4 regions of the Bifidobacterium sp. MSK.17.10 genome follow, and region 2 is predicted to be linked to each of the others. Evidence: riboswitches for the same ligand, from Rfam matches in the RefSeq annotation. Region 2 holds a riboswitch; each other region holds the start of a gene.
The links. A riboswitch is a leader RNA that binds a small molecule or an ion and turns the genes downstream of it on or off. The one in region 2 is predicted to bind thiamine pyrophosphate.
Positions count from the first base shown of each region.

Region 1: it holds a riboswitch for thiamine pyrophosphate, as region 2 does, so the genes downstream of both, KSX58_RS01995 (hydroxyethylthiazole kinase) here and KSX58_RS08570 (ECF transporter S component) in region 2, are expected to answer to the same signal.
Region 3: it holds a riboswitch for thiamine pyrophosphate, as region 2 does, so the genes downstream of both, KSX58_RS04200 (ECF transporter S component) here and KSX58_RS08570 (ECF transporter S component) in region 2, are expected to answer to the same signal.
Region 4: it holds a riboswitch for thiamine pyrophosphate, as region 2 does, so the genes downstream of both, thiS (sulfur carrier protein ThiS) here and KSX58_RS08570 (ECF transporter S component) in region 2, are expected to answer to the same signal.

Region 1 is NZ_JAHOJD010000002.1:123,587-130,753, forward strand. It holds gene KSX58_RS01980 (thiamine-binding protein) at 1-70, opposite strand, end outside; gene thiD (bifunctional hydroxymethylpyrimidine kinase/phosphomethylpyrimidine kinase) at 168-1,010, opposite strand; partial or broken gene KSX58_RS01990 (thiamine phosphate synthase) at 1,145-1,894, opposite strand; gene KSX58_RS01995 (hydroxyethylthiazole kinase) at 2,027-2,911, opposite strand; TPP riboswitch at 2,902-3,015, opposite strand; partial or broken gene KSX58_RS02000 (MerR family transcriptional regulator) at 3,193-3,602, opposite strand; gene KSX58_RS02005 (aldo/keto reductase) at 3,864-4,739, shown strand; gene KSX58_RS02010 (flavodoxin) at 4,736-5,008, shown strand; gene KSX58_RS02015 (DUF4230 domain-containing protein) at 5,362-6,039, shown strand; gene KSX58_RS02020 (DUF4230 domain-containing protein) at 6,026-6,619, shown strand; gene KSX58_RS02025 (hypothetical protein) at 6,644-7,167, opposite strand, start outside.
Region 2 is NZ_JAHOJD010000009.1:67,083-74,249, reverse strand. It holds gene KSX58_RS08585 (dipeptidase) at 1-1,067, shown strand, start outside; gene KSX58_RS08580 (energy-coupling factor transporter transmembrane protein EcfT) at 1,181-2,059, opposite strand; gene KSX58_RS08575 (ABC transporter ATP-binding protein) at 2,061-3,554, opposite strand; gene KSX58_RS08570 (ECF transporter S component) at 3,675-4,289, opposite strand; TPP riboswitch at 4,321-4,423, opposite strand; gene KSX58_RS08565 (P-loop NTPase) at 4,542-5,663, opposite strand; gene ligA (NAD-dependent DNA ligase LigA) at 5,729-7,167, opposite strand, start outside.
Region 3 is NZ_JAHOJD010000004.1:50,814-57,980, reverse strand. It holds gene KSX58_RS04230 (histidine phosphatase family protein) at 1-410, opposite strand, end outside; gene rsfS (ribosome silencing factor) at 548-955, opposite strand; gene glmU (bifunctional UDP-N-acetylglucosamine diphosphorylase/glucosamine-1-phosphate N-acetyltransferase GlmU) at 958-2,340, opposite strand; gene KSX58_RS04215 (DNA-deoxyinosine glycosylase) at 2,475-3,014, opposite strand; gene KSX58_RS04210 (aldo/keto reductase) at 3,145-4,152, shown strand; gene KSX58_RS04205 (TenA family protein) at 4,286-4,987, opposite strand; gene KSX58_RS04200 (ECF transporter S component) at 5,067-5,681, opposite strand; TPP riboswitch at 5,713-5,816, opposite strand; gene KSX58_RS10590 (DUF4839 domain-containing protein) at 5,787-6,146, opposite strand; gene KSX58_RS04190 (hypothetical protein) at 6,145-6,456, shown strand; gene KSX58_RS04185 (acyltransferase) at 6,618-7,167, opposite strand, start outside.
Region 4 is NZ_JAHOJD010000003.1:147,312-154,478, forward strand. It holds gene KSX58_RS03375 (thiazole synthase) at 1-568, opposite strand, end outside; gene thiF (sulfur carrier protein ThiS adenylyltransferase ThiF) at 725-1,438, opposite strand; gene thiS (sulfur carrier protein ThiS) at 1,491-1,685, opposite strand; TPP riboswitch at 1,913-2,016, opposite strand; gene KSX58_RS03390 (aldo/keto reductase) at 2,121-3,152, shown strand; gene KSX58_RS03395 (MarR family winged helix-turn-helix transcriptional regulator) at 3,336-3,827, shown strand; gene KSX58_RS03400 (ABC transporter ATP-binding protein) at 3,954-5,705, shown strand; gene KSX58_RS03405 (ABC transporter ATP-binding protein) at 5,717-7,167, shown strand, end outside.

The DNA.
Region 1 (7,167 bases), on a different contig from region 2:
TGATATACGGTTTGCCGGTTTCCGGATTGACGGGCACTTCCTGCTTTTCTGCGTTGCGATCGAGCGTCATGATTACCTTTCTCAGCGTTGTCTCGTGTGTTTTCGTGCGATTACTTGTTGTACTGTTCCAACGGCTGCCGTGGTTCGCGTGGTTTGCGTGGCTTGGTTCAACGCCACTTCCACGCGTGGTCCATCGGACCGGAACCATGTCCAAGATCGAGCTGCGCTTCCAAAGCGCCGGTCAGGTACAGCTTGGCATGGTCGACGGCCGTCGGCAGCGCCTCGCCAAGAGCCAAATGGCTGGCGATGGCGGAAGACAGCGTGCAGCCGGTGCCGTGCGTGTTCGGGTTGTTGATGCGACGGGAACGGAACCAGGTGATCTTGCCATCCGGCTCGACAAGCACGTCACTCGCGTCATGCGTGCCGTGGCCGCCCTTGACGAGCACCGCGCAGCCGAAATGGCCGGCGAGCAGATGACCTGCGGTCACCATGTCGTTCTCGGTGGAGATGGATTCGCCGTTCTCATAGTCGATTGCGCCCGCACCTTGCTCTACGGCCAAGTCGCACAGTACCTGGGTCTCCGGCATGTTCGGCGTGATCACGGTGGCCAGCGGGAACAGTTTGGACGTCAGCGCCGCGATGGCATCATCCTCGATGAGCTTCGCGCCGGACGTGGCCACCATCACCGGGTCGAGCACCACGTTCTTCGCGTTGTGCGCGGTCAGACGGTCGGCGATCACGGTGATGAGCTCGGCGCTGGACACCATGCCGATCTTCACCGCCACCGGCGGAATGTCTTCGAACACCGCGTCGATCTGCGCCGCAAGCATTTCCGGGGGAGTGTTGGTGACCATCGTCACGCCGGTGGTGTTCTGCGCGGTCAGCGCCGCGATCGCGGTCATGCCGAACACGCCGTTGGCGAGCATGGTCTTCAAATCCGCCTGAATGCCGGCACCGCCGGACGAATCCGATCCTGCGATGCTCAATACCGGTGGCAATGTGCTAGTCATGGTAACTCTCCTTATTAGGCTCACTGATTCATTGATTATCTTCACTGAGCTCACTGATACAGTGTAGAACCACCCTTGCGGAACTTCTCGCTCATCTCAGCGGGCTTGTCGATTTCCTGTACGACGGACTACTTCACACGCGGCGCATAGCCGTGCTTCGCGTCGCCGCGCACCGCCTTCCAGCGCGTCACCATTTCGCGGGTGGCCGCTTCCGGATCGTCGGCACCGGCGATCGCGGACACCACGAACCAGCCGGCCGCCTTCGAACGGGCCAGCATCTCCATATCGTCGGCATGTACGCCGCCGCCGACCACTACCGGGAACTCGCTCGCCGCGCAAATCGCGTTGATCTGTTCCTCGTCAAGCGTGTGCCCGGAACCGTCGTTGCCGCCCACGGAAGCCTCCGGCTTGGTGGTGGACACATGTAGCGGGCCGGCGCCGATGTAGTCGATGCAGCCGCTCGGCAGCTCGTTGATAAGCTTCACCAGACTTTCGGTCTCGGCGGACAGGCCCACGATGGCATCCTCGCCGAGCAGCGCGCGAGCCTCCTGCGGTTCCATATCGGTCTGGCCGATATGCACGCCATCCACCTTGATGCCCTTGTCGCGCGCCTGCCACACCACATCCACGCGGTCGTCGATCACAAACGCCACGGAATCGGACTTGCCGCTGTTCTTGATGACCTGCGCGATATCGCGGGCCATTTCGGTGATATCCTTCGCATCCGCGTTCTTGGCGCGCAATTGGATGAACGTCGCGCCCCCACGCAACGCGTCATCCACCACATCCGTCACCGGCCGGCCCTTGCAATCCTGCGGACCGACCACGAAATACGCGCTCATATCAAAGCAGTCGCGCATCGAGGCGAATGGATAATTATTCATTGGTTTCCCCTTTGTTGTTCTTTGGGTAAGTGCTCCAGAAGAAGTCTTGTTATTTTCCGTCGCACCGCACTGAACGTATATATTCCGTATATACGATTGCGATGGTGCGAAACCATCCACGGAACGTTGCGGTCAGTTGGTTTCGATGATGTCGGACGCGGCCACCTGATCGGCGGTGACGTTCCACAGCGCGTCGAGCAGCGCCACCTGGAACGAACCGGGGCCATCGGATTTGACTTCGGCGATTTCGGACGCACGATCATACAGCAGCGACGCGGCAAGGGCGGCGACCAGCGGCTCGGCCACGGCAAGATACGTTGCGGTCACGCCGCCGAGCGAACAGCCGGCGCCGGTGATCTTCGTCATCATCGCGCTGCCTCCGGGCAGGCGGAACGTGCGCTCGCCGTCGGTCACCAGATCAACCGCGCCGGACACCGCAACCGCGCCCTTGCCGACGGGGGAGTGCTTCGCCAAATGGCGGGCCACACGTTTGGCCGCGTCGATGGCCGCGTCGACCTCGTCAACGGCCTCCACTCCAGCCGGACGCGTGGTCGGATCAGTGCTGTCGGCGTCGGCCAGCCCCCACATCGCATCAAGCGCGATGACCTCGCTCGCATTGCCGCGCACAATGGTCGGAGGCGCGTCACGGAACGATTCAAGAATGAACGTGCGTGTTTCGCCAATGCCCGCAGCAACCGGGTCTAGCACCCACGTCTTGCCGTTTTCGTGCAGTTTGCGCGCGATTTCCGGCAGCGCGTCCTTGAAGAACGGCAGCAACGTGCCCACGTTGATGTAGTTCGATCCGGCGATTTCGGCGGTGGCGATCACATCATCCGGCAGATAGCTCATGGCCGCGGTGCCGCCCGCCGCAAGCTGTGCGTTGGCAACGAGATTGATGGTCACGAAATTGGTGAACGACTGCGCCAGCGGCGTCTGCTCGCGTACGTCCATGACGGCTTGTTTGATGGCGGCACGCAATGCGCCGAGTGCGTCATTGGCGGATGAGTCATCGCTCATGATCTGCTCCCTACGTTGGTCCTAACCAACAGGTTCAAAGGGTCAGGCGTTCATGCCTATCTCAGCTTGATGGACTTGGCCATCAAGCACCCCCGCATGTTTACAACAGTGCTTAATCTATCTACGTCCCTTGACAGGCGCGATTTCGTAGGTGATTTTGGGCTTCCGTAGGTGGTTGCTGCCGGATAAGCATCGGCGAGATGCCTGGAATTAGGCGTTTGCTCGTGTCCGGATTCGAAGCTGATCGCCTACGGAACGCAAAAATCACCTACGGAACGCAGTCAGTCGCTTTGCGTCGTGTCGATGACGTTGCTGCAGTATGCCGTCCTGCCGGCAGTCACGTCGGCGTAGAAGCGCTGTTTTTCATCGATGTAGGCGATGGCTTTACGCAGTTCCTCCATTGCGTCTCCAGATGCTCGCGTTTTTCGGCAAGGATTTCCTGACGTTCCGGTATCGATGACTCACCTTCAAGACAGAGCTGCGTGTAGTGCCGCATCTCCTTGATGCCCAGACCGCAGCGTTTGAGGCATGTCAGGTCGTTGATCCATGCGATGCATCGCGCGTCGAAGACGCGTCGGTTGTTCTGGTCTCGTTTGAGACCGGGCACGAGTCCTGAATTGCAATAGAACTTCAATGCTTCGTAATTCATGCCGGTTAGTTTGCAGGCCTGCTTCATCGTATAGGTTTTCATGTTCTTATGGAGTGGCACTGCCGTGATTGCTATACGTGGCTCCTTTCGGACGCTGCGCGGCAGGACGTTCGGCGGGTGCCGCCGGATGGGGTCGGGCTTGAGGCGCATTGTTCTTTTTTGTTTGTACCTATCATGTCACATTTCCGGTTATTAATACCGGTAGATAGTACCGGCGTGCCGTAATTTGACCGGTAGCAGCTACCGGATTTTATCTTGGGGGTCAGAACGGCATACATGCCGGCACTGAATACCGACGAATTTATGGAAGGAAAAACAGTGGAATACGTGAAACTTGCCAACGGTGTTGAGATTCCGAAGATCGGATACGGCGTCTTCCAGATCAGCAAGGACGATGCTCCTCGCTGCGTGCGCGAGGCCATCGAGACCGGGTACCGCCATATCGACACCGCACAGTCGTACTTCAACGAGGCCGAAGTCGGCCAAGGAATCAAGGATTCCGGTATCGATCGTAAGGATCTGTTCCTCACTACCAAGATCTGGATCAGCAATTACGGCTATGAGAACACGCTGAGGTCCGTCGATGTGTCCTTGAAGAAGCTTGGCACCGACTATCTCGATCTGGTGTTACTGCACCAGCCGTTTTCCGATACCTACGGCGCGTGGCGTGCACTCGAAAAGCTCTACAAGGACGGCGTGATCCGCGCCATCGGCGTGAGCAACTTCTATCCGGACCGTCTGGCCGACATGGTCGCCTTCAATGAGATCGCCCCGATGGCCGATCAGGTCGAGACTAATCCGCTCAACCAGCAGATCGAAGCTCGCAAGAACATGGTCAAGCGGGGCGTGGCTCAGGAAGCATGGGCTCCGTTCGGGGAGGGCATGCAGAACATGTTCTCCAATCCCACCCTGGCCAAGATTGGCGAGGTACATGGCAAGTCCGTCGCGCAGGTGATCCTGCGTTGGCTCACCCAGCGCGACATCGTCGCTCTGCCCAAGTCCACGCACAAGGAGCGCATGGAAGAAAACCTGAACATCTTCGATTTCCGGCTCTCCGACAGCGAGATGACAACCATCGCGGGCCTTGACACCAAGACCAGCATGTTCTTTCGCCACGACACCCCTGAGGCGGTCGACCGCTTCGTCGGTTATGTCAAGGAACGTGCCGGCCGCGAATGATTCCGGCCCATGACATGGTCTGTGCCGGCAGCACTGTGTATCTGGGCTTCCCGATTTGGTGGATGGCACCTGTTTGGCTGGTGAACGATTCCGTCAAATCCAACGATTTCGCAGGTAAGACGATCATTCCGTTCTGCACTTCCGCCAGCTCCGATATCGGCAACAGTGCATCCACGCTCCAGAAAATGGCAGGCAGCGGTACATGGCTTACCGGGCACCGTTTCTCGGAATCTGTTTCCGAGGAGGACGTGACCGATTGGCTGATTTAGTCCAAAAACGGCATCGTCGAATAGCGAAGACATGGGGCGACCATTGTACGTTCGGCTGCAGCATTTCGTGTGCTGAATAGCAGGTCGCCTCTTCCACGCTCTTTTGAGTATCCCATCCGAATGTTTAAGCCGGCGTGGAAGTAGTAAGTGGTATGTGTGCTGTCCTGCCTTGCAGGAAGACATGGCGGGCATTTTCATTATGATGAAACGTCATCAAATATCGGATTATTTCCGATAATCATTCCACGAGATGGGCTTCCCCGTATTATTTCCTGAGACGTTTGTGACGCCCCTATGTATTTGCATGCGGGGATAGAATTGTTGACGGAAGAGAACCGTGAAAGGAATGTGCGTTGGCGAGAAATGACGGGAGTCGAAGGAGGCGGGGCGGTCTTTGCGATAGGTTGTTCGGCGATCTCAGTGCAAAAAAGTTGCGTAAGGTGTTGTTTGGCGCTGTTGCGGCAATTGTCACTGTTGCAGTTGTCCTGTTTGTGTGGAACGGTGTCGTTAAACCTGTTTTTGACAATGCAAGGACCGAATCTACCATCAGTGTGGAAAGCCAGTTGCAGGCGGCTGTGAATATCGACGATCTATCGACCGCGAAATTCCATTATGGCGGTGTTGCTGTAAAGAAAGACAATGCTGGTAAGGACAAGTGGCATGTTGCATATGAGGCGACGGTGACTGCTGGCGTCAAGATGAGCGATATCACGTTCGAAGTGGACGATACCGCGAAGACCGTCACTCCGATTCTGCCGAAGCCGACTATTGGGGACGTCGTGGTTGATAGCGGCAGGCTCGACTTTTTCGAGAACAATCCGTCCGTTGAAATTGATGAGGTGATCAAGCTTTGCAAGCAGGATGCGCAACAGGAAACCAAGACAAACGGAGACATTATTTCTATTGCTGCCAGCAATCTTGAACAAACTGTGGATGCGTTGACCAAGGATCTCGTGGAAGCAAAAGGATACAAATTGCAGAAGGCCGAGACCGTAAAGCTCACTAAGGAGACCGCGCATGCTGACGAATAATCGTTCCATGAAACGTGCGATTGCCGCATTATGTGTTGCTACGCTTGCATGTTCTGCTGTAGGGTGCGGCGAGGAAAAGAAAGAAGCTATCCCAACTTTCTCGAATGCCACGTATATCGCACAGATGGCCACATTAAAATGTTATTACCACAACACGGCCAAGCTCAGTCATGAGGGATCGTGGTTCTTCAATAATGGCTACAAACGTATGTGGATGGAATACAGTGGCATCGTGAAGTACGGTATTGATGCCGATAAAGTAACAATTAGTCCAGATGCCAACGGTCATAGAGTAATCATTACCGTGCCTCCAGCTCACGTGTTGGATGATCCGGATGTAAATGAGAAGTCGTTCAGCAAACCGCTGGTGAGCACTGGTTTCGCCACTTCGATTACCGCCGAAGAGAAAACGGAAATGTTTGATAAGGCCCAGCAAAGCATGCTGAAGCAGGCGAAAACCGATTCGGCGTTGCTTGCCCAAGCCGAAGCTCGCGCGCGGACTATTCTAGAGCAGTATGTGCGCAATGTGCTTGGCGACGACGCGAAGAACTGGACTATCGAATTCAAGGATGTGCAATAGTCGCCAAGCGAGAACTGGCTTACCTCACCCGCAATTGCCATCGTGGATGGCGGTGGCCAGCTGATCGCTGGATGCATCCATCGCGTATTCGGCGACACCCTGCTGCTGATTCGTGATGCGGTCGCGGTCGGCCCCGAAAAACAGCACCGAATAGGAATTCGTCACCGCCTCCGTACGGTCGGCTGCGATTGTCGGTTGCGTGGTGCCGCAGGAGATCATGATCGAGCGGTGCGAGAGCTCGTGCTTGACCATGTCCACCAGCCAAGGGCTTCGCGCGGTCTGCGTCCAATCCGGATGCGTGGTGAGCATATGCACGACATTCCTCTGCGAGCGGTCGGGCATCTGGCAGTAATACGCAGCCACGAATCCACTCGGATTCTCACCTGACTGGCCGCCGCAGTTGAATTCCATGGTCTGTTCGATCTGCACGCCCATCGTCGATGCCACGTTCGTGGCGAGCGTGTACCATCCGGCCGGATCGAGATCACCGTTGCGTTCGGGCACGGCGATCGCAGCCGCTGCGGCTTCCGCGTTATGCAGATTGCTGA
Region 2 (7,167 bases):
CGGTGCCGGATCCGAGCGTATGGAACACCGACCCGTTCGTCGGCACTGAAATCGGCACGCGTCTGTACGGCCGCGGAGCCGCGGACGACGGCGGTGGAATCGCCATTCATTCCGGTGCGCTGAAAGCGCTTGGAGACGATCTGAAGGTGAACATCAAGGTGTTCATCGAAGGCGAGGAGGAGATGGGTTCTCCGAGCTTCATTCCGTTCATCGAAGAGCACCGGGACGAGTTCGCTTCCGATGTGATCATTGTGGCCGATTCGGGCAACTGGTCCGCTGAGATTCCGTCGCTGACCACGTCGCTGCGTGGCAACACCGATATTGATGTGCATGTCAAGGCGTTGGAACATCCGGTGCATTCCGGCCAGTATGGCGGCCCGATTCTTGACGCGAACACGCTGGCTGCGATGTTGATTTCCTCCATGTACGACGCCAATGGCGATTTGGCCGTGCCGGGCGTTGCGTCCGAGGAACCGGTTGGCGGCCTGCAGCGTGATATGGACGAGGCGACTGTGCGTGCCGACGCGGGCATCGTCGAATCGTATCGTCTTGCCGGCACCGGTTCGCTCGCCGCGCGTCTGTGGACGAAGCCCAGCGTCACCGTCATCGGGTTCGACGCGCATCCGGTGGAAGGATCCTTCAACGTCATCTCTCCTGAAACCACGTTCCGTCTGAGCTTGCGCACCGCGCCGAACCAGCGCCCGGAAGAGGCCCAGGAGGCGTTGGCCAAGTTCATGGTGGAGCATGCGCCGTTCGGTGCCGAAGTGTGGGTCGACAAGCTCGACAACGGCATGGGCTGGGCCATGGATCCGAACGCTGAGGCCACCAAGGACGCCATGGACGCCATGGAGGAAGCGTTCGGTGTGGCTCCGGTCAACAAGGGCGAGGGTGGCTCCATCCCGTTCATTCCGGAATTGCAGCGCATCTTCCCGAAGGCGCAGGTGCTGGTCACCGGTCCGGAGGATCCGAAGGCCAACGCGCATAGCCCGAACGAGTCCATCAGTCTGCCGGCGTTGAAGAACAACGTCATCACCGAAGCGTTGCTGCTGGATAAGCTCGCCAAGTAAGAAGCCGTGTAAGGCTTGCCGAAATAGAATAAAGCTCTCTGTCATACGATTCCGATTGGAACGTATGACAGAGAGCTTTTTCATTTAGCTGCCGATTGGGGAATCATCATCCATTAGTTGGACACGTTGCTGAACGCCCAATGCCAGTAGCCGGTGTAGTATGCGGTGGCCAACGCGATTGCCGGCACCGCGATGCAGATGGCGTAGAACAGCCAGTCGACCGCATGCAGTTTCGATTCGCGCGCTTGGCTTCGTGGCGCGTCGGATCCGAATCCGCGCGCTTCCATGGCGGTGGCGAGTTTCGTTCCACGTCGGATGGATACGACGAGCAGGCTGAATGCTTGCGAGAAGACGCGTTTGATGGTGCTGCCGTCGCCGAGGCCACGCGAGCGGCGTGACTGGCCGAGTGCACGCCAATCGTCCTGCAGCAGCGTGAACATGCGCATGCCGGCAAGGCCGCCGTATACGAAACGTTGCGGCAGGCGCAGAATCTGCACGAGTCCGTCGGCCAGATCGGTCGGGTCGAGTCCCAAAGCCAGAATCACACCCGGCACGGCGATTGCGGCGACACGTAGGAATGTGGCCAACGCCAGATAGAGCGATCCTTGGGAGATGACGATGATGCCGCCCAGATTGGCCAGCACCGTGCCGGATGTCTTGCCGTACAACGCCACGGAAACGAAGCTGCCTGTGGCCGCTATCCATACCGGCCATGTCTTGCGCAAGACCGTCCAGGGAGCCACTCCGCCGATCCATAACAATAGCATTTCCAAACCAAACGCCACGGATGCCGAAACGACATCGAGGGTGAAGAACATCGGAATGCACAGGATCAACGCACCGATGAAACGGCTTACCGGGTTGATTTTCGCCACGAACCATGACGGTGACGCCGGCTTCGTTTCGTTACGACGTTCCTTGTGTGGCACCACGGTAATGGTTTCGGGCTTTTCATTGCCGTCGCGCCCACTGTTTTTGTTGGTTTCGAGCATGTCACTCCCCCTCTCTGACCAAAATACGGCGTGCGCCCAGCGCTTCGATGAGCGGCTCATCGTGCGTAATCATGATGACCGCGCAACCTTGGTCGCGCGCACCGGCGATCAATTGGACCATGCTGGTCCACGTGGTGAAATCCTGTCCGAATGTCGGCTCGTCCATGACCAGCACTTTTGGCGCGGCAGCCAGCATGGACGCCACGGACAGTCTTCTTTTCTCACCGCCCGATAGGGTGAATGGATTCGCTTTGGCGAAGCGGGAAAGATTCAGGCGTTCCAACAGCCTGTCGGCGATGGAATACGCCTCCTCGTCGGTTTTGCCCATGGATTTGGGGCCGATGGCCACCTCGTCTCGCACGGTGGATGCGGCGAACTGGTGTTCCGGCTCTTGGAACACCATGCCGATACGTCCCAGCAAGTCGCGGCTTTTCCATGTGATCACATTGTTTTCGCGATGGGGAGGTACCAGATCGTCCGCCATGCATACACGTCCTGCCATCGGTTTGAGCAGTCCTGCGAGAGTGAGTCCAAGTGTGGATTTGCCCACGCCGTTTCTGCCGGTCAACGCGGTCACCTCACCGGAATGGAATTCGAGGTCGATATGCTCGCCGAGCGGGAAATCATAGCCGAAGCTCAGATCCCGCGTGTAAAGCACGACGTCCTGCGGTTGCCGGATTTGTTCCGGTTTGGGCGCGTGGCTTTCGATGGTGCGGCCCGGCACCCACGCACCGCCGTCGGCAAGCACCTGACCCATGTGGCCGAACACTTCGTCTGGAGTGCCGTCGGCGATTACGCCGCCGACGTTCGAATCGGCTTCGGGTTTGCCCAGCACGATGACGCGGTCGACCAGGTCGAGCCACACGTCGATATGATGTTCCACCACAACCAGCGTCTCATGGGTCTGTTCGAGGACGTGGCGGACAGCGTCGTGCACTTCCTTGACACCGTCCGGGTCAAGGTTGGCGGTCGGTTCGTCAAGCAGCAGCAGGCCAGGGTGCATGGCCAGCACGCCCGCCAAGGCGAGGCGCTGACGTTGCCCGCCGGAAAGTCCTCGTGTGGAGCGGTCGAACGCCATGTAGTCGAGCCCGACGATGTCAAGGGCGGCTCGTGCCCGGTTCCAGATTTCATCTTTCGGCAGGTTCAGGTTCTCGCAGCCGAATGCGGTGTCGTCTCCGGCACGTTCGAGAATCGTCTGCGAGTCCGGGTCCTGAAGCACCAGCCCGCAACGTCCGCGCGCTTGTCTGGCGTCGACGCCGTCGATGAGCAGCTCGCCTTCCTGCTCGCCTTCGTCATCTCCACCGAGCACGCCAGCCAAACCGGACATCAGGGTTGATTTGCCTGCGCCGGAAGCGCCAAGCAACAGTACCCGCTCCCCCGGTTTGATGTCGAAGTCGACGTGTCGTAGCGCGAAATCCTTACGTGAGGCGTGTCTCCATCCCCAATCATGTGCGGTCACGCCGGCCGCTGTTGTGTTCTGAACGTCAGTGGTCATTCGTCGTTCTTTCTTCTGATTGTCATGCTGTTGTTTCGTATGCCGTTGTCATGCGATGCGCCATCACAAGAAAATCCCGCACCACCTTGATGTGATGCGGGATTTGCTTGCATCGGACAATCAGACCAGTTCCTGCGTACGACCGGATTCGAAGCGGTCGAGCACGCCGGTCTTGGCGATGGCCACCTGCAGGAGGTACATCACCGCGCCGGCGAGCACCGCGCCGGAAATGGCGGAGGCGATCAGGTAGATGCTGACGCGTAGCGCGCTCCAAGCCGGATTGGTAAGCCAGTAGTACAGGCCGCAGCCGACGCCTGCAAGTGCGCCGGAGATCGTGGTGGACAGCAGGTCCCACTTCTTATAGGCGAAGATGGCAAGACCGATTTCGGCGCCGAGGCCCTGCACGATGCCGACGATCAGCGAGCCGCCGACGCCCCACTGGTTGCCCATGGTGAGTTCGAGCGCGGCCGCGAGGGTTTCCGCGAACAGTGCGGCTCCAGGCTTGCGCACGATGATGGCGGCCAGAGGGCCTGCGAACAGCCAGAAAGCGTTAAGCAGGCCTTCGAAGCCTGGAGTCACCGCCTCGAAGAGGGCCAGCGGCGCGGTGCAGACGATGTCCCAGCCCCAGAAGATCACGCCGGATGCGACGGCGATGATGGCTGCGACGACGATATCGACCACGCGCCACTTGTTGTTGTGTTTGCGAACTGCGGAAGACTGGTTTTCTTCAGTCATGGGATATGTGCCTTTCTCTTTTCGTCAAGGCACGGGAAATAGAGAGACGTCCGTGCGCCGGCATTACCCGGTATACGTTCATACGGTTGAAGCGGTTGCTTCCTCTCAGCCATTCGGCCCCCGTGTCTGCGCCTGATATTACACAGGACCCACGATTTACGTCGGTTTTGTCTCATAACGGATTCCGTATTCCGTGGCTGAGTCGCATTCCGATGTGTTGTTTTGGAGGAACGCTCCAACCGTATGGTGATTTTATTGAGGCAGTCTCATCAGCGATTCGGCAAGATTCTTGAATGTTTCTCCGATACCGTCCGACCGCAACGCGCCCTCTTTGGTCAGGACTGCGGGCCGGCCTGCTTCGCCGGTTTCGCGCAGTTCAGGCTCCAATGGGAGTTGTGCGAGCAGTGGCACTTCATAGCCGAGGCTGTGGGTCAGCTGTTCGGATACGCGTGCGCCGCCACCTTCGCTGAAGATACGTAGCTTCTCGCCTTTGTGCTCGTAGTAGCTCATGTTCTCCACGACGCCGCGAACTTTCATCGGCACCTGCAATGCCACCAGGCCGGATCGTACCGCGATGTCGGAGGCGGATGGCTGCGGTGTGGTGACCACCACCAGTTCGGCGTTCGGCAGTGCCTGTGCCACGGAAATCGCCATGTCGCCGGTGCCGGGCGCCAGGTCGAGCAGCAATACGTCCGGCTCGCCCCACCATACGTCGGATAGGAATTGTTCCAAGGAGCGTTGCAGTCTTGGACCACGCCATAGGATGGCTCTGTCCGCGCCGGCGAACATGCCGATGGAGATCAGTTTCACACCCCATGCGGTGACGGGCATGAGCATGCCGTTGAGGTTCGTGGGCTGTGATTGCACGCCGAATAGCCTAGGCAGCGAGAAACCGTAGATGTCGGCGTCGATGGCGGCGGTATCGTAGCCGAGCGCCGCGAATGTGGCTGCCAGATTGGCGGTGACAGACGATTTGCCCACGCCGCCTTTGCCGGAGGCGATGGCGAAGATGCGGGTTTTGATGCCGGGTTTGTTGAACGGGTTCTGTTTACGTTCCGCTTTGAGGCCGGCCACCAGCTGGGTGAGTTTGTCTTGGCTCATGGAGCCGACTTCGATGCTGGGAATCAACGTGGCATCAGGATAGGAGGCGACCGTGCCGTTGATCTGGTTGGTGATGGTCTGCGACAGCGGACAGCCTTCCACGGTCAGTTCGACCCGCACCCGTACGTCGTACGTGTTGGTTTCGCCTGCCACTGGCGTGGCGTCAATGGCTGCGATCATGCCCAAGTCGGTGACGGACCTGCCCAGTTCGGGGTCAATCACTTTGCTTAGCCGTTCGTAGATGCGCGCTTCGATGGTGCGCTCGTCGCTCATGCTTCCTCCTTATGCCGCGTACCACAGTAGCGGTTCGCGGCACGGCTTGCCAGATGGTGTGGCGATTATTCAACTGTTCCCGTGTCGAGCAGCTGTTTGAATTGGTCTTCGTTGAGCATGGGGATGCCCAGTTCCTCGGCTTTTGCGGCTTTTGAGCCGGCATTCTCGCCTACGACGACCCAATCGGTTTTCTTGCTGACGGATCCTGCGGCTTTGCCTCCGCGCAGAACGATGGCCTCTTTTGCGGAATCGCGGGAGAATCCTTCCAACGAGCCGGTGACCACGACCGTTTTGCCTGCCAATGTCTGTGGTAGTCCGCTGGCTTGGGCTTGTCCGACTCCTACGCCGGCGGCCTTCCATGCGTCAAGCACGGCACCGCGCCAATTGCCCGGCTCACGGGCCGCGGTGAACCATGTGACTACGGATTCCGCAATTTCCGGACCAATACCGTCGATTTGGGACAATTCGTCCACGCTGGCATGTTCGATGGCATCCAACGTACCGAACGCGCTGGCGATGGTGCGTGCGGTGGGCGGTCCGAGCCTGCGGATGGACAGGGCCACCAGAACGCGCCACAGGTCGGCATGGCGGGCTTTGTCCATTTCGTCGAGCATCTTGCGGGTGTTTTCCGCCGGACGAATGTACACCGGCTGCACGCTGGACGCGCCTCCACGGGATACCTTGATTTCCTCGCGGATCACCACGGCGTCATCCGGCACCACGTATTGCGGATATTCCGCGGTCTCGTCGATGTCGGCTTCCTTGCGTTTGCGGGCAGCGGTAGGCGCGGTCCAGAATGCGGGCACCTGATGCCATAATCCGGATCCGCCCACACGTTTGCGCACTTTCTTGATCTTGCCGTTTGACCCGACGGTCTCGTGGATTTCGATGATTGGGGCCTCGCGCCAGACGCGCACATCCTTGAGGTCTGCGGACGTCAACGAGAACAGCCCGGCCTCGCTGGACAGCACAGGTGTCTGCATGGGCGGCAGTTCCAGTCCCGCCACCGGCTCGTACGGTTCAGGCTCCTCACCGGGTTTCACCACGATTTCGGTGATGTTCGGCGCATACGTGTCGATGGAATCGGGCCTGTCCTCTTCGGGATTCGTCAGCGCAATGGCTGATTGGTCGCCCAGATGTTCGATATCGAACGCCTTGCGGGACGCCAGATTGATGATCCGCTCGGTCAGCTGCGCCGGGCAGGATTCCACGTTCGGGCAGCGTATATCTTTGTCTCCCTCTTTGGCGGGAGCGAGTTCCGCGCCGCAGCTCGGGCAACGCGTGGGCATCACGAACCGGCGGAGCTCGCCCTCGCGTCCCTTGCGTCGCTCCAGCACCGGACCGACGAGCTCGGGAATCACGTCTCCCGCCTTGCGCACCACCACGGTGTCGCCGATGAGCACGCCTTTGCGTTCCACTTCAAAGGGGTTGTGCAGCGTGGTACGGGATACTGTGGAACCGGCCACGTACACGGGTTTCAACACCGCCACCGGAGTCACACGTC
Region 3 (7,167 bases), on a different contig from region 2:
CCGCCGCGGAACTGGGCCCATGACAGATAATCCTCGGGGAACCGTTTGGCGAGCTCTTCGACGGCGATGCCTTCCCAATCGCCGAAGCTGCGTTCGCGCACGCGGACGTCGGGATGCACGTCGAGTCCGAGCGGGTCGGCGAACGCGTGGGCGGTGGCGGCCGCGCGTTTGAGATCGGAGCAGACGACCAGCTGGCATGCCGCTTCGGGATGACGGTCCACGTACAGTTCACGCAATGCGGACGCGGTCTGGCGTACCTGCCACATGCCCACTTCGTCGAGCGGAATGTCGATCTGTCCCTGCAGCCTGTGCTGCGCGTTGTATGCGGTGCGTCCGTGACGCACCAGTGTGATGGAACGCACGTGTGGCGTCATGGTCTCATCATGGTCGAGTTCGACGTTTCTGGGCATGCCTCTCACCTATCTGCCGGTTGTCTTTCCGATTTATTGCCTGTCTGCCGTCGTATTCGGATTGCTGGGACGGCGCATACCAAAACGTGCCTTCCGCATGATTTTCGGGAAGGCACGTTTCGATGATGGATGAAAAATCACGCTTCGCTGGAAGCCGTCGGCTTCTGCTCGTCCTCGGCGTGTTCGAGCTGCAGGTCGATGCTCGGGCAGTCCTTCCACAACCGTTCGAGACGGTAGTATTCGCGGGATTCCTGGTGCATGACGTGGATGACGAAATCACCGTAGTCGAGCAGCACCCACTGGCCTTCGGTCAGGCCTTCGCGGGAGCGCGGCTGGCGTTTGCCGGCCTTGAGGTACAGGTCCTTCTCGATTTCCTCGGCGACGGCGAGCACCTGGCGTTCGTTCGAGGCGCTGGCGATGAGCATCGCGTCGGTGATGGCCAATGGTTCGGTAACGTCGAACGCCACGATGTCGGTGGCCTTCATGCGGTCGGCCGCGGCTGCGGCGATGCGGATGGCGTCGATGGAATCTTGCAATGCAGGCATGTTCAGCGCTCCCATTCGGGCTTCCAGCCCTCTACTATGTGTTGCGTGTTTTCGGAATAGACCATGGAGTCGGACGGGACGTCGTGGCGGACCACGGAGCCGGCTCCGGTGGTGACGCCGTCGCCGACGGTGACGGGGGCGACGAACAGGTTGCCCGCGCCGACGTGCACGTTCGATCCGATGGTGGTGTGGTGCTTGTGCACGCCGTCATAGTTGGCGGTGATGGTGCCGCCGCCGATGTTGGTGTGCTCGCCCAGGTCGGCGTCGCCGACATAGCTCAGGTGCGGCACCTTCGTGCCGTTGCCGATGTGCGCCTTCTTCATTTCCACGAACGCGCCGGCCTTGCTTCCCTCGCCGAGCTCGTTGCCCGGACGCAGATACGTCCACGGGCCGATGTTGGCGGCGCGGCCGATGTGCGTCTCCTGCACGCGGGAGCGTTCCACATGCGCTTCGGCGTCGATGGTGGCGCCGATCAGCGTGGTGTACGGGCCGACTTCGGCGGCTTCGCCGATCACCGTATGGCCTTGGAGGAAGCAGCCGGGCAGGATCACCGCGTCGCGTGCGATCTGCACGTCGTCCTCGATCCACGTGGTGTCCGGGTCGAGGATGGTGACGCCTTCGCGCATCCAATGCTCGCACACGCGCTTGTTGTGCGCCTTGGCGAGCGCGGCGAGCTGCACGCGGTCGTTGACGCCTTCCACGCTTAGCGGGTCGGGGGCGGCGAAAGCGCCGACGGCTCCGTTGGCTTTGGCGGCTTCGAGCGCGTCGGTCAGGTAGAATTCGCCCTGCGCGTTGTTGGATTTGAGGTTGGCGATGGCTTCGGCGAGCAGTTTGGCGTCGAACACGTATACGGAGGTGTTCACTTCGCGTACGGCGAGTTCGCTGCTGTTGGCGTCCTTTTGTTCGACGATGCGCAGCACGTTGCCTTCGCTGTCGCGGATGATGCGGCCGTAGCCGGTCGGATCGTCGAGGATGGTGGTGAGCACGGTCGCGCCGTTGCCGCTTTTCTCGTGGAAGGCGAGCAGCTGGTCGAGCGTGTCGGTGTTGAGCAGCGGCATGTCGGATGCGGCGATCAGCACGGCGCCGTCCAGATCGTCCTTCTGCGTGAGCTGCGCCATCGCGCATTGCACGGCGCGGCCGGTTCCGGGGATGTCGTCCTGTTCGACGATGGTGACGTGCTCGTTGTAGGAGCGTGCGGCTTCGGCGACGCGTTCGGCCTGGTAGTGGACCACCACGGCGAGCGTATCGGGGTCAAGGGCCGCCACGGAGTCCATGACACGGTTCAGGAACGTTTTGCCGGCCAAGGTGTGCAGCACCTTCGGTTTGTTGGAACGCATGCGGGTGCCTTCGCCCGCGGCAAGGATGATTGCGGCGCTCAGTGCCATCTTTCGCCTTCCGTTTTGCTGGTTTTCGCGGGAAACGTCCATTCCAGACGGATTAGTGGAGGACGCTTCGGATTTCAACGCAACCGTGATTGTATAAATAGGGTTCGGACAATGCCGCAGCCGTCGGAAACGCCTTACGACGCCTGCGAAACGGAGCGTGCGACGCATCCGTACGCTTCGACGAGTCCGGGCAGGTCGGCTTTGGCGTTCGCCGGACTGGTGGATGGCAGCTGCGTCATCGGCATGCCGTCCAATCCATGCGCCCGAAGCAGCGGAACGCAGAGCTTACGGTACAGTTGCGCGGCTTTCGCGCCAGTGGTGAAGACATGGGCGATTTTCGATCGCATGATTATCGGGGAAAGATCATTGGGCACCGCATTACGGATACTGGCATCGCTCGCTCCATCGATGTCGTACGACTCAATCACATCCCATAACGCCATATGGTGACGCAAAGCGAAATCCCTACGCAACCCCACAATCTGGTCCGGGTCCCGGCACTCGCGCAGACAACCATCATCATGGAAAACAGCCGCCATGACCGGCCAGAAACGATTGCGCGGATGACCATAATAAAACCGCATCTCACGCGACTTCGGACTTGGCACGGAACCCAACACCAACACGCGCGATCCGGCATCCCAAACCGGACCGAATCCATGTTCCACACGCATGGGCCACTCTCCTACCACCGCATCGAATACCGCGATGCGCCTTATTGTATTGCGCAATGTTGCGGCACGACAAACGGACGTGTATGTTGATTGCGGATACGACATGAGCAGCATATTCAAAGGAGAAAACATGCTCGAACCGACCACCGTCTATACGCCATCGCCAAACCGATACGACAGCATGACCTACAACCATGCCGGCGAAAGCGGCCTCAAACTGCCGGCCATATCCCTCGGCTTCTGGCACAACTTCGGCGACACCACCCCATACGACACCATGCGCCGCATCGTGTTCACCGCATTCGACAACGGCATCACCCACTTCGACCTGGCCAACAACTACGGCCCCGAACCCGGATCGGCCGAAAAAAACTGCGGACGACTCCTGCACGAATACTTCCACCACCACCGCGACGAACTCATCATCAGCACCAAAGCCGGCTACGAAATGTGGACCGGCCCCTACGGCGACCTCGGCAGCCGCAAATACCTGCTCGCCTCACTCGACCAAAGCCTCAAACGCCTCAACCTCGACTACGTGGACATCTTCTACCACCACCACATGGATCCATCCACACCACTCGAAGAGACCATGGGCGCGCTCGCCACGGCCGTGAACAGCGGCAAGGCGCTGTATGTGGGCCTGTCCAATTATGATGGCCCCACACTCGAGAAGGCCACCGCCATTTTGGATGAGATGCATGTGCCGTTCATCATCAACCAGAACCGTTACAACATCTTCGACCGCACCGTGGAACGCAATGGGCTCAAGGAGACCGCGCACCGTCTTGGCAAAGGCCTTATCACTTTCTCCCCGCTCGCCCAGGGACTGTTGACCAACCGGTATCTGAACGGCGTTCCGGCGGACAGCAGAATCGCACATGACGGACGATTCCTGCAGCAGAGCGCGTTGACGCCGGAACGGCTTCAGCAGATTCGCGACCTGAACGATCTGGCCGCCGAGCGTGGACAGACGCTCGCCGAAATGTCACTGGCTTGGCTGCTGCACGACGGCATGGTGGCTTCGGTGCTGGTCGGAGCGTCCCGTCCACAGCAGCTGATCGACAATATCGGTGCGCTTAGGAACACTTCGTTCAGCGACGAGGAGCTCCGCCGCATCGACGGGATCTCGCTGTAGACGGGCCGCCCTCGCGCGGCAGCCGCGCACGAGGAAATCGGGCTCCGGACGGAACCGCAACAAATGAGCCTGGCGTGTACGACATCGATCGTACGCGCCAGGCTCATGGCTTATGCGGTCGTGGATCGCAGGCTCACTCCTGCGGGTAGGAGTCGTCGAAGAAGCGGCGCTCCAGATGCACGATGGTGCGGAACACTTCGGCTTCCGGACCATCGATGGAGCAGTATTCGTTGACCAGGGAGATGAGGTCGCCGACCCACTTGCGGAAGTGCGCGCCTTCATGCAGGTCGACCCAGCCCTTGTGCACCGGCACCTGCTGGATGACGTCGGCATCGACGGTGCGCTTGGCCCATGCGAGGTACAGCCATTCCATGCAGCAGATCGCGGTGATCAGTTCCGGCCAGCTCTTGTCGGACAGGCTGTCGAGGTATGCGCCGTACTCCTTGTTGGCCGGGGTCGGTTCGGTCGCGTCGTATTCCTCCTGGCCGACGTGATAGGCCTCGAGGAAGTGCTCGAAGTAGGTGGCCTCGTTGTCGGCGAACCACTGCGATTGCGCCGCGAGCATGTCCTTGGTCTCCTGACGTGGAGCGAGTTTGATGAGACGTGCCATCATGCCGTTGTTATAGAACTTGAAGTCCTGAATCAGATACGCCTTGAGGATGGATTCCGGCAAGGTGTCGTCAAGCAGCTCGCTGACGAAACGCGAGTTGATGGCGTCGTACCAGTCCTCGGTGTTGAGCATGTACATGAGGTCGGCGACGGAGCCGGCTTCCGCGCCCAGCCAAGCGTAGTCTCCGCTGGCGGGTTTCGTTGCTTCTGGAACGTGGTTGGTCATGATTTTCTCTTTTCTTGGATACGCCGGCGGACGGCCGGCATGTTTTCTATGTTTGTTGTTGGATTGTGAGTTGCGTGGTTCAGGCCACGACGTCGGCCTTGCCGGATTCGAAGCGGTCGAGCACGCCGGTTTTGGCGAGCGCCTTTTGTACGAACCACATGAGCGCTCCGCCGAATACGGCTCCGGAGATGACGCAGCAGACGGTGAACACGACGCCTTGCAGTGTCGACCAGCCGGCGGTGACGACCCATTCGTACAGGCCATTGGATAGGCCGGTCAACGCGCCGGCCAGGGTCACGGTGAGCAGGTTCCACTTGCGGTATACGAAGACCGCGAAGCCGATTTCGGCGCCGAGTCCTTGGGCCATGCCGATCAGCAGTGCGTGCGCCACGCCGAATGGATTGCCCAGCAGCGTTTCGATGACCGCGGCGATGGTTTCGCCGAAGAAGGCCGCGCCGGGCTTGCGGATGATGATGGCCACGAGCGGGCCGGCGAACAGCCACATGAAATGGAAGAGTCCGCCCAGTCCCGGGGTGAGGCTGTCGAACAGGGCGGTCGGGACGGCGTAGATGAAGTCCCAGGCCCAGAAGATCACGCCGGATGCGACGGCAACGATCGCGGCCACGACGATGTCGACCACACGCCATTTGACGTTGGGTTTGCGAACTGCGGAAGACTGGTTTTCTTCAGTCATAAAGGTATGTGCCTTTCTCTTATGCAAAGGCACGGGAAGTAGAGAGACGTCCGTGCGCCGGCATTATCCGGTATACGTTCATACGGTTGAAGCGGTCGCTTCCTCTCAGCCATAATGGCCCCCGTGTCCGCAAGCGATATTACATGGTTCGGCGCGTTTCCAGGCTGGTATTCCACATGTCGGCCAAAAGTCTCGTGAAATGGAAAAATGGGTTCCGTGTTTTTCCGAAAGTCCTGAGCCTTCGGAAAAACACGGAACCCATCGATATGCGGGAAAGCCGCTGTCGGGATTGTATTTGTCCACTGTTGCTTTGATGTGGACGTTCTGTCCTTCGCGCACGAAGGCGGGAATGCCGACCGAACCGTCGTGGAAATCGCTCCAGACGATTCCTTCGAATCTGAAACTAAGGGAATCATAATTCAATTGACATGCCACGAATACCGTCTGCGTCGGATCAGAGTCCATGCCTGTTGCGGCGTCCATCGTTCTCGGCTATGCGGGCGTCGGCGAGGCAAGCATCGAACTTATCCTCAAGACGGTCGAAGAGATTCTGATAGCTGTTGATACTCATAAACATGTAGGATGTCCTGTTCCGTTTGATGATGACGGGCGCACGGTCGCTTTGGGCAGCACCGCGGCGGTGCGTCCGTTGCTGAGCTCGCTGAGTGAACTACGTACCAACTCCATCTCCCTGATGGTATTTGACGGGCCACGACAGGACACCGGGCAGGTACGCGCTTCCGTGGATGCCATGTTCCAAAGTGATGGCGACTGACTTGCCGTGGCCGGACATGTTTCCGCGGATCAGTTTCCGAATGCACGCCTTGCCGCGGAACATGCCGAACATGTCCTCGCAGGAAGCGTATACCGGTCGCTCAATCGCCATTCATGCAAACCGGCGATTCCGCCTAAAGCACCATGCGCAAGCGGAATACATCAGGCTTCCCTTTTCGCCTTTCCCAGCCTCCTTGACAGTCTGGTAGCAGGCCGTTCCACGGCAAGATAGAACGCCTCCGCCACCAGAAGGCACAATGCAAACAAAACCATCGGGCGCAATAGACCCTGTACGGGAATGTACGGCACAATCCAGTCGCGGACGGGAAGATGGGTCAGATACAGGCTGAATGAAATGCGCCCCAGCCAACGGACAGGTGGCGTGGAAAGCAGGTCGGATACCACGTTGCAGGTAAGTGCGAACACCACCAATATCAGGCATCCGCACACGGCCAAAGGTTGGGCGACAATACCAGGCAGCAAACCGAAACCGCTTTGGCAAACCAAGACGATGCCACACAGGGCGAGCGGTACGGCAACGACGTCGCGCATCGTCTCGCGCCCGTTGTCCGTAAGCCGTTTCGCCAACGCGACGCCAAGCGCGAACATGGCCATGTGACGCAACGGCGGCCACTGCGTCCACTCCGACAACAGCACGCATACGAGCGCAATGGGTGCCACGAATCGCATGTCGGTGGCGATGATGACGTAT
Region 4 (7,167 bases), on a different contig from region 2:
CCTCAAGACGCTTCGCTGCGATCGGGTCCGGGAACATGTACGGCATGACCACAAAGCCCTCCTTGGCCAGCTTTTCCGTGGCCTTGATGGTCTCCTCGTTGTCTGGCAGTAGATACTTCGCCTCGTGCTCGATTTCCACCTTCACGAAGTCCGTCTGGCACACTTCGCGGGCCAGACGTGCGATGCGCACCGCCTCCTCGGCGTTGCGCGCGCCCGACGTGTTCGGCAGCATGGTGATGCCCTTCGGAATGTAGTCGAGCAGGTTGTTTTCGGTGGTGCGGCAGCGGCGCAGCGCCATGGTGACGATCTGCGTGCCCGCGTTCTCGATGGTCGCCTTGATGAGGTTCAGGTCGTAACGACCGGAACCGAGGATGAAACGGCTCGTGAACTTGTGCCCGCCGAGAATCAACGGATCGGCGTCTCCTGTGGCGATCTCGTCGTACGCGTGCGCGTCCGGCTCTGGCAGAATCGCCGTGTTCGTGGTGGTGCCGACCAGCTCGTCAAGCGTGGCGTTCGGTGCGGCCGCAACATCGGCGGCTGCGGTGGTGATGGTGTTTTCGGTGCTCATCGTCGGTTCCTTTCGTTGGGGTGTTTGGTGTTGCTGTTGTTGCGATTGCTGTGCTGCTGTTGTGTTGCCGTTGCATCGCTGTTGTGTTGTGTGCAACGTGCGTTTGTAATCGCAATAAAAATTTCGATTACGGCAGTGGAGTAACGTAGCAGTGCGTCAGGCGTCTTCCTCGCCGAGGATCAGTCGCGTGATCATGTTCGCTTCGTGGCAGGCGACCACGCCCACGCGCGGCGCCATCAGGCCGGCACCCGGTACCGGAGCCGTCTCGCCATCGCCACAGAAGTAGAAGTTCTTCGAAACGCGACGCGTGCTCACCAGGTTGGAGCTGCGGAAGCCGGCCATGCCGGACGCGCTGACGAGCTTCTTGCCCGGCAGATTCTCCAGCACCGCGTTGACGAGCATCGTCTTGTTTTCCGGCACGTCGAACGCCTCGCAGATGATGTCCTCGTTTTCGAACAGCGTCGGCACGTTCTCGTCGGTCACCTTGACGGTGTCGATGGTGATCTCGATGAACGGGTTGATTTGGCGCAGATTGCTGCGCAGCGCCTCCGTCTTGTACTGGCCGAGGTCCTTCAGGAAATACTGCTGGCGATTCAGGTTCGTCATATCCACGCGGTCGAAGTCGATCAAGTGCAGGTGGCCGACGCCGATGCGGGTCAGCGCCACCGCGATGGTGGAGCCGAGGCCGCCGCAGCCGCAGATGGCCACGTGCGCCGCGTCGAGCTTGTCCTGCGTGGCGGCGGTGTGGCGGTCGAGCAGGGCCGCGCGGATCTCCTCGCGGCTGACCAGCGTGGCCGGGTCGGGCTGGTTGTCGAAAGCGTGCTGGCGGGCGTCGATCTGCGCCTGCGATGCGGATGGTTCAAAAGTCATGGTTGTTCTCGTATTCTCGTTTCCGTTCGTATGGTTTGTTTCGCTGCTGTGCTCAGCCGCCCTGCACGAACGTGACGATTTCCAACGTGTCGGTGCCCTTGAGCTGCGTCTGCGCACGCTGGGTGCGAGGCACGATTTCACCGTTGAGCTCCACGGCCACGCGGTCGGCGCGCAGACCGCGCTGCTCCACTAGTTCGGCCACGGTGATCGGCGTGGCGACGTCCTCTTCTTTGCCGTTGATGATCATTTCGGTTCCCTTCTGTATGTCAGGCCCCACGAGTGCCGTTCCCGCCGAAACGGACGTTCAGAACTGCTTTGTGGGCTTCCGAGCGTCTGCTTCCGGTGAATCGGACATTCACGGTTGGTACGAAAAAAGGGTCGCCGAAGGAACCGTACCCTATGAGGTGGTGCGCCCCTCCGTGACCCTAATCACGCGATATTCGGTTATCGCGAACGGAAATGAGATGCGCCTCGCGGCGCGAACAACCCGTCTCCTTACGGCGGCATTACCCGCATCAAGTCCTCGGTCGAAGCTCGTCGAGCTCCCTCTCAGCCTTCCGGCTCCCGTTCGGTTGTGCCCTCATCTTCCCGCACCCGCCCGACAACCCGCTCCGCGCTGTTTTGTGCGAGAATGGGTGGCGGATTTTGTAGCGACGGATGTGGCGACGGAAGGGAGACGGTTATGACGACCGCACGAAACATGGGCGAATTGGCGGGATTTGCGATTCCACGGCTCGGCATGGGCACGATGGCTTTGGCGATTGAGGGGCGTCCGGACCGCGATACTGCGATCCGTACGATTCACGCCGGCTTGGACGCGGGCGTGCGATATCTGGACACCGCCTGGTCGTATTACCTGCCAAGCCAACCCGGCACCGGCACCGCCGAAGACCTGGGCTACGGCGAAAAAATGGTGCGCGACGCGCTCGCCAGCTGGGACGGCCCTCGCGATGAAGTGCTGGTCGCCACGAAAACCGGCTATCGACGCACCATGGAGGTTCCCGCTTTTGTTGCTCCTGTGTCCGATTCGCCAGAATCGGACACTCAGGGGCGGGATTCCGAGGGCTGCAGTCGTCGGCCTGGCGGGGAACGCCAGCATTTGCAGGCGGCGGGCAGTCAATACGGGTGGATGGCGGATTCGCGCCCCGAAACCATGATTCGTGACGCCAAGGAATCCGCGCTGCACTTGGGCGTCGATACGCTCGACCTGTTGTATTCGCATGGCCCGGACCCGGAAGTGGCTTATGAGGATCAGGTCGGCGCGCTCAAGCAATTGCTTGACGAAGGCGTGATTCAGTACGCGGGCATCTCCCGTGTTGACAACGCGCAGATCGACACTGCCCGTGAGATGCTTGGCGACAAGCTGATCGCCGTGCAGAACCAGTTCTCGCCCTCGCACCCCGACCCTGAGCATACGATGGAGCACTGCGCGGAACTTGGACTCGCGTTCGTGTGCTGGAGCCCCCTCGGTGGCTTCCTCGACGCGTTCGACCAGCGCGCGTACGACCCGTTCCGCACGGTCGCCGGCAACCACGGCTGCTCCTACCAGCGCGTGGTGCTCGCCTGGGAACTGAGCCGCTACGAGCGGTTGTTCACCATCCCCAGCGCCCGCAATCCTCAGGAGATCAACGATTCCTTCGCCGCCACCGAACTGACGCTCACGCAGGATGAGCTGGCGATGCTGAACGCCTCCGTCGACGCCCGTCGCGGCTGAATTCCGCGCAATACGTACGATTGGCCGCGCCCGATTCCGCACAATAATCGCGATTCGGGCCGCGGCCTTTTTCGTGCCTTCTGTAGCTTGCTCGCTGCAAAATCGCCCTGGGAATAACTTACACTGTAAAATGTTTACACTGTAAGATATTATGACGGCGATTGCGACGGAAGGAGGTGCCGCGTGGGCTTTGAAGAGGAACTGTTCCACGAATTGGCGACCAACACATGGGACAAACGCTCGCGCATGCAGCAGGAGATGGTGAAAGGCGCGAAGGGCGAACCCTTCGCCGTGCAGGAACTCTATAGGAAAGGCCCGCTGACGCCATCGCAGCTCGCCTCTTCAATGAAAACCACCACCGGACGCGTGTCCACACTGCTGTCCGCGTTGGAGAAAAAAGGCCAGATCACACGCGAATCCGACCCCGACGATCGCCGTGTGGTGCACGTGAACCTCACCGAAGCCGGCAGGGAACGCGCCGAACGGCAGCGCGAAAGCATGCGCGAGGCGATCTGCTGGATCTTCTCGCAGATGGGGGAGCGCCGCGCGCGCGAATTCGTTGAGCTCACCGAGGAATTCACCACGTACATGTCGCTGTGCATGCCCGGCAAACCGCGCCCCACGGCGGACGAGGTCAAAGCCGCGTTCTCAGGAAACGCACAGGAAGACGCGTAGTATCTTACGCTGTAAATAATTCACAGTGTAAGTAATCGCAATCCAGTAATCGCAAAAACCGCGAAAAATCGCAAAAACTAATCGTAAGAAAACAAGCAAAACACAAAACAAGAGAAGGAACCAAGCATGCTTCGCATCGTACGATACCTCTCCAAAGCGGAGATCGGTCAGATGCTCGTCGCGCTGGTCAGCATCGTCGGTCAGATTTGGCTTGACCTGACCCTGCCGGATTATATGGCCGACATCACGCAGCTCGTCGAAACCCCCGGCAGTGAAATGCACGACATCTGGGTGGCCGGCGGCAAAATGCTGCTCGTCTCGCTCGGCTCGGCGGCCTGCGCCGTCGTCACCGGCTTCATCGCCGCGCGCGTGGGCGCCTCGTTCAGCCAGCGCCTGCGTTCGCTCGAATTCAACAAGGTGGAAAGCTTCGGACCGGCGGAAATGAACCGTTTCTCCACCGCGTCGCTCATCACCCGCTCCACGAACGACATCACGCAGATCCAGATGTTCATCACCATGGGCCTCATGATGATCGTCAAAGCGCCGATCATGGCCGTGTGGGCCGTGTGCAAGATCGCAGGAAAGGGCTTCGATTGGACGCTCGCAACCGGCATCGCCGTGGCCATCCTGCTGGTGGTCATCGCCGTGCTCATGCACTTCGTCATGCCGAAGTTCAAGGCCATGCAGCGCCTGACCGACAACATCAACCTTGTGGCGCGCGAGAACCTCACCGGCCTGCGCGTGGTGCGCGCGTACAACGCCGAGGACTATCAGGAAGCCAAGTTCACCGAAGCCAACAAGGAACTCACCGAAACCCAGCTGTTCACCAACCGCGCCATGGCCATCATGATGCCGTTGATGAACACCATCATGAACGGCCTGATGCTCGCCGTCTACTGGATCGGCGCGTACCTCATCGACGCTGCCGACGCCGTCGACAAGCTCACCACCTTCTCCAACATGGTGGTGTTCTCCAGCTACTCCATCCAGGTCATCATGAGCTTCCTGCTGCTGAGCATGGTGTTCGTGCTCTGGCCGCGAGCCGACGTGTCCGCGCAGCGCGTGCTCGAAGTCATCGACACTGAGCCGATGGTCACCGACGGCACGCAGGACGCGGGCAAGCCGGGCGAGGAAGGCGAAATCGAATTCCGCAATGTGAGCTTCGCCTACCCCGACTCGCGTCACGCCATGCTCGAAGGCGTCAATTTCAAGGCGAAGAAGGGTCAGACGGTGGCGTTCATCGGCTCGACCGGCTCCGGCAAATCGTCCCTCATCAACCTCGTGCCGCGTTTCTACGACGCCACGCAAGGCGAGGTGCTCGTCGACGGCGTCAACGTGCGCGACTACAAGCTGAAGGCGTTGCGCGACAAGATCGGCTACGTGCCGCAGCAGTCGTTCCTGTTCAAGGGAACGATCGCCAGCAACGTCGCGTACGGAGATACGGACCGCGACGACGACACCGTGCGCCGCGCATGCGACGTCGCGCAGGCGACGGAATTCATCGACAAAAAGCAGAAGAAGTACGATTCCGGCATTTCGCAGGGCGGTTCCAACGTTTCGGGCGGGCAGAAGCAGCGTCTGTCGATCGCACGCGCCGTCTACCGTCATCCGGAAATCCTGATCTTCGACGATTCCTTCTCCGCGCTCGACTTCAAAACCGACCGTGCCGTACGTGACGCGCTCGAAAAGGAAGCGAAGGATTCCACGAAACTCATCGTCGCGCAGCGCATCGGCACCATCATGAATGCCGACCGCATCATCGTGCTCGACGACGGCAAAGTGGTCGGCCAGGGCACGCACGAGGAACTGCTCGACACGTGCGAAGTGTATCGGCAGATCGCCGAATCGCAGTTGAGCGAAGACGAACTGAAGCGCTGAAAGGGGGAGACATGCCAAGAGGAATGGGACGCGGACGTGGGGCCGTGGAAAAGCCGAAGGACTTCGGCGGAGTGATGAAGAAGCTCGTGAAATTCTGCAGCCGGTACATTCCGGTGATGATTCTCGCGCTGGTTCTGGGCGCTGCCGGCACGGTGTGCCAGATCATCGGCCCGGACAAGCTCAAGGACATGACCAACGAGATCACGAAGGGTCTGCCGGCCATGGTGCACGGCAAGCCCGTCATGAATTCGATCGATATGGACGCGGTGTCGCGCATCGCATGGCTGCTCGTCGCGCTGTACGTCGGGTACGCGCTGCTGAGCTACCTGCAAAGCTGGCTGATGGCCAACGTCACGCAACGCACGGCACAGCAGCTGCGTGAGGCGATCAGCCAGAAAATCAATCGCCTGCCGCTGAAATATTTCGACAAAGTCAGCTACGGCGACGTGCTGAGCCGCATCACCAACGACGTCGACGCGATCGGACAGACGCTCGGCCAGTCGGTCGGCTCGCTGATCACTTCGATCACGCTGTTCTTCGGCGCGCTCATCATGATGTTCTACAACAACGTGACCATGACGCTGTGCGCCATCGGCTCCGCGCTGCTCGGCCTGATCGTGATGGGCCTGATCATGAAGGTCTCGCAGAAATACTTCGCCCAGCAGCAGATCGCGCTCGGCGACGTGAACGGGCACGTGGAGGAGATGTACTCCGGCCACACCGTGGTCAAGGCATATTGCGGCGAAGAGGACTCCATCAAGCGCTTCGAAAAGTACAACAACGACCTGTACGTTTCCGGCTGGAAGAGCCAGTTCCTGTCCGGCCTGATGATGCCGCTGATGAACTTCATCGGCAATTTCGGCTACGTGGTCGTGTGCGTGGTGGGCGCGGCGCTCGCCATGGATGGCAAGATCGAATTCGGCGTGATCGTGGCGTTCATGATGTACATCCGCCTGTTCACCCAGCCGCTCTCCCAGTTCGCGCAGGCCTTCCAGAACCTGCAGCGTTGCGCGGCTGCCTCCGAGCGCGTGTTCGGCTTCCTTGACGAGCCGGAACTGGCCGACGAATCCGGCAAGCGGGCGTTGCTCGGCGTTGACGCGGACGGCAAGCCGCAGCCGGTGCGCGGCGACGTGGAATTCAGCCATGTGCGTTTCGGCTACGATTCGGACAAGACGATCATCAACGACTTCTCGGCCTCTGTGAAGTCCGGCCAGAAGATCGCCATCGTCGGCCCGACCGGTGCCGGCAAGACCACGATGGTGAACCTGCTGATGCGCTTCTACGAGATTTCCGGCGGTTCGATTTCGATCGACGGCGTGGATACCAAGTCCGTGCCGCGCTGGAACGTGCACGACCAGTTCTCCATGGTGCTGCAGGACACGTGGGTGTTCCGTGGAACAGTGCGTGAAAACATCGCGTATTCGAAGTCCGGCGTCACCGACGAGCAGATTGTGGCCGCTTG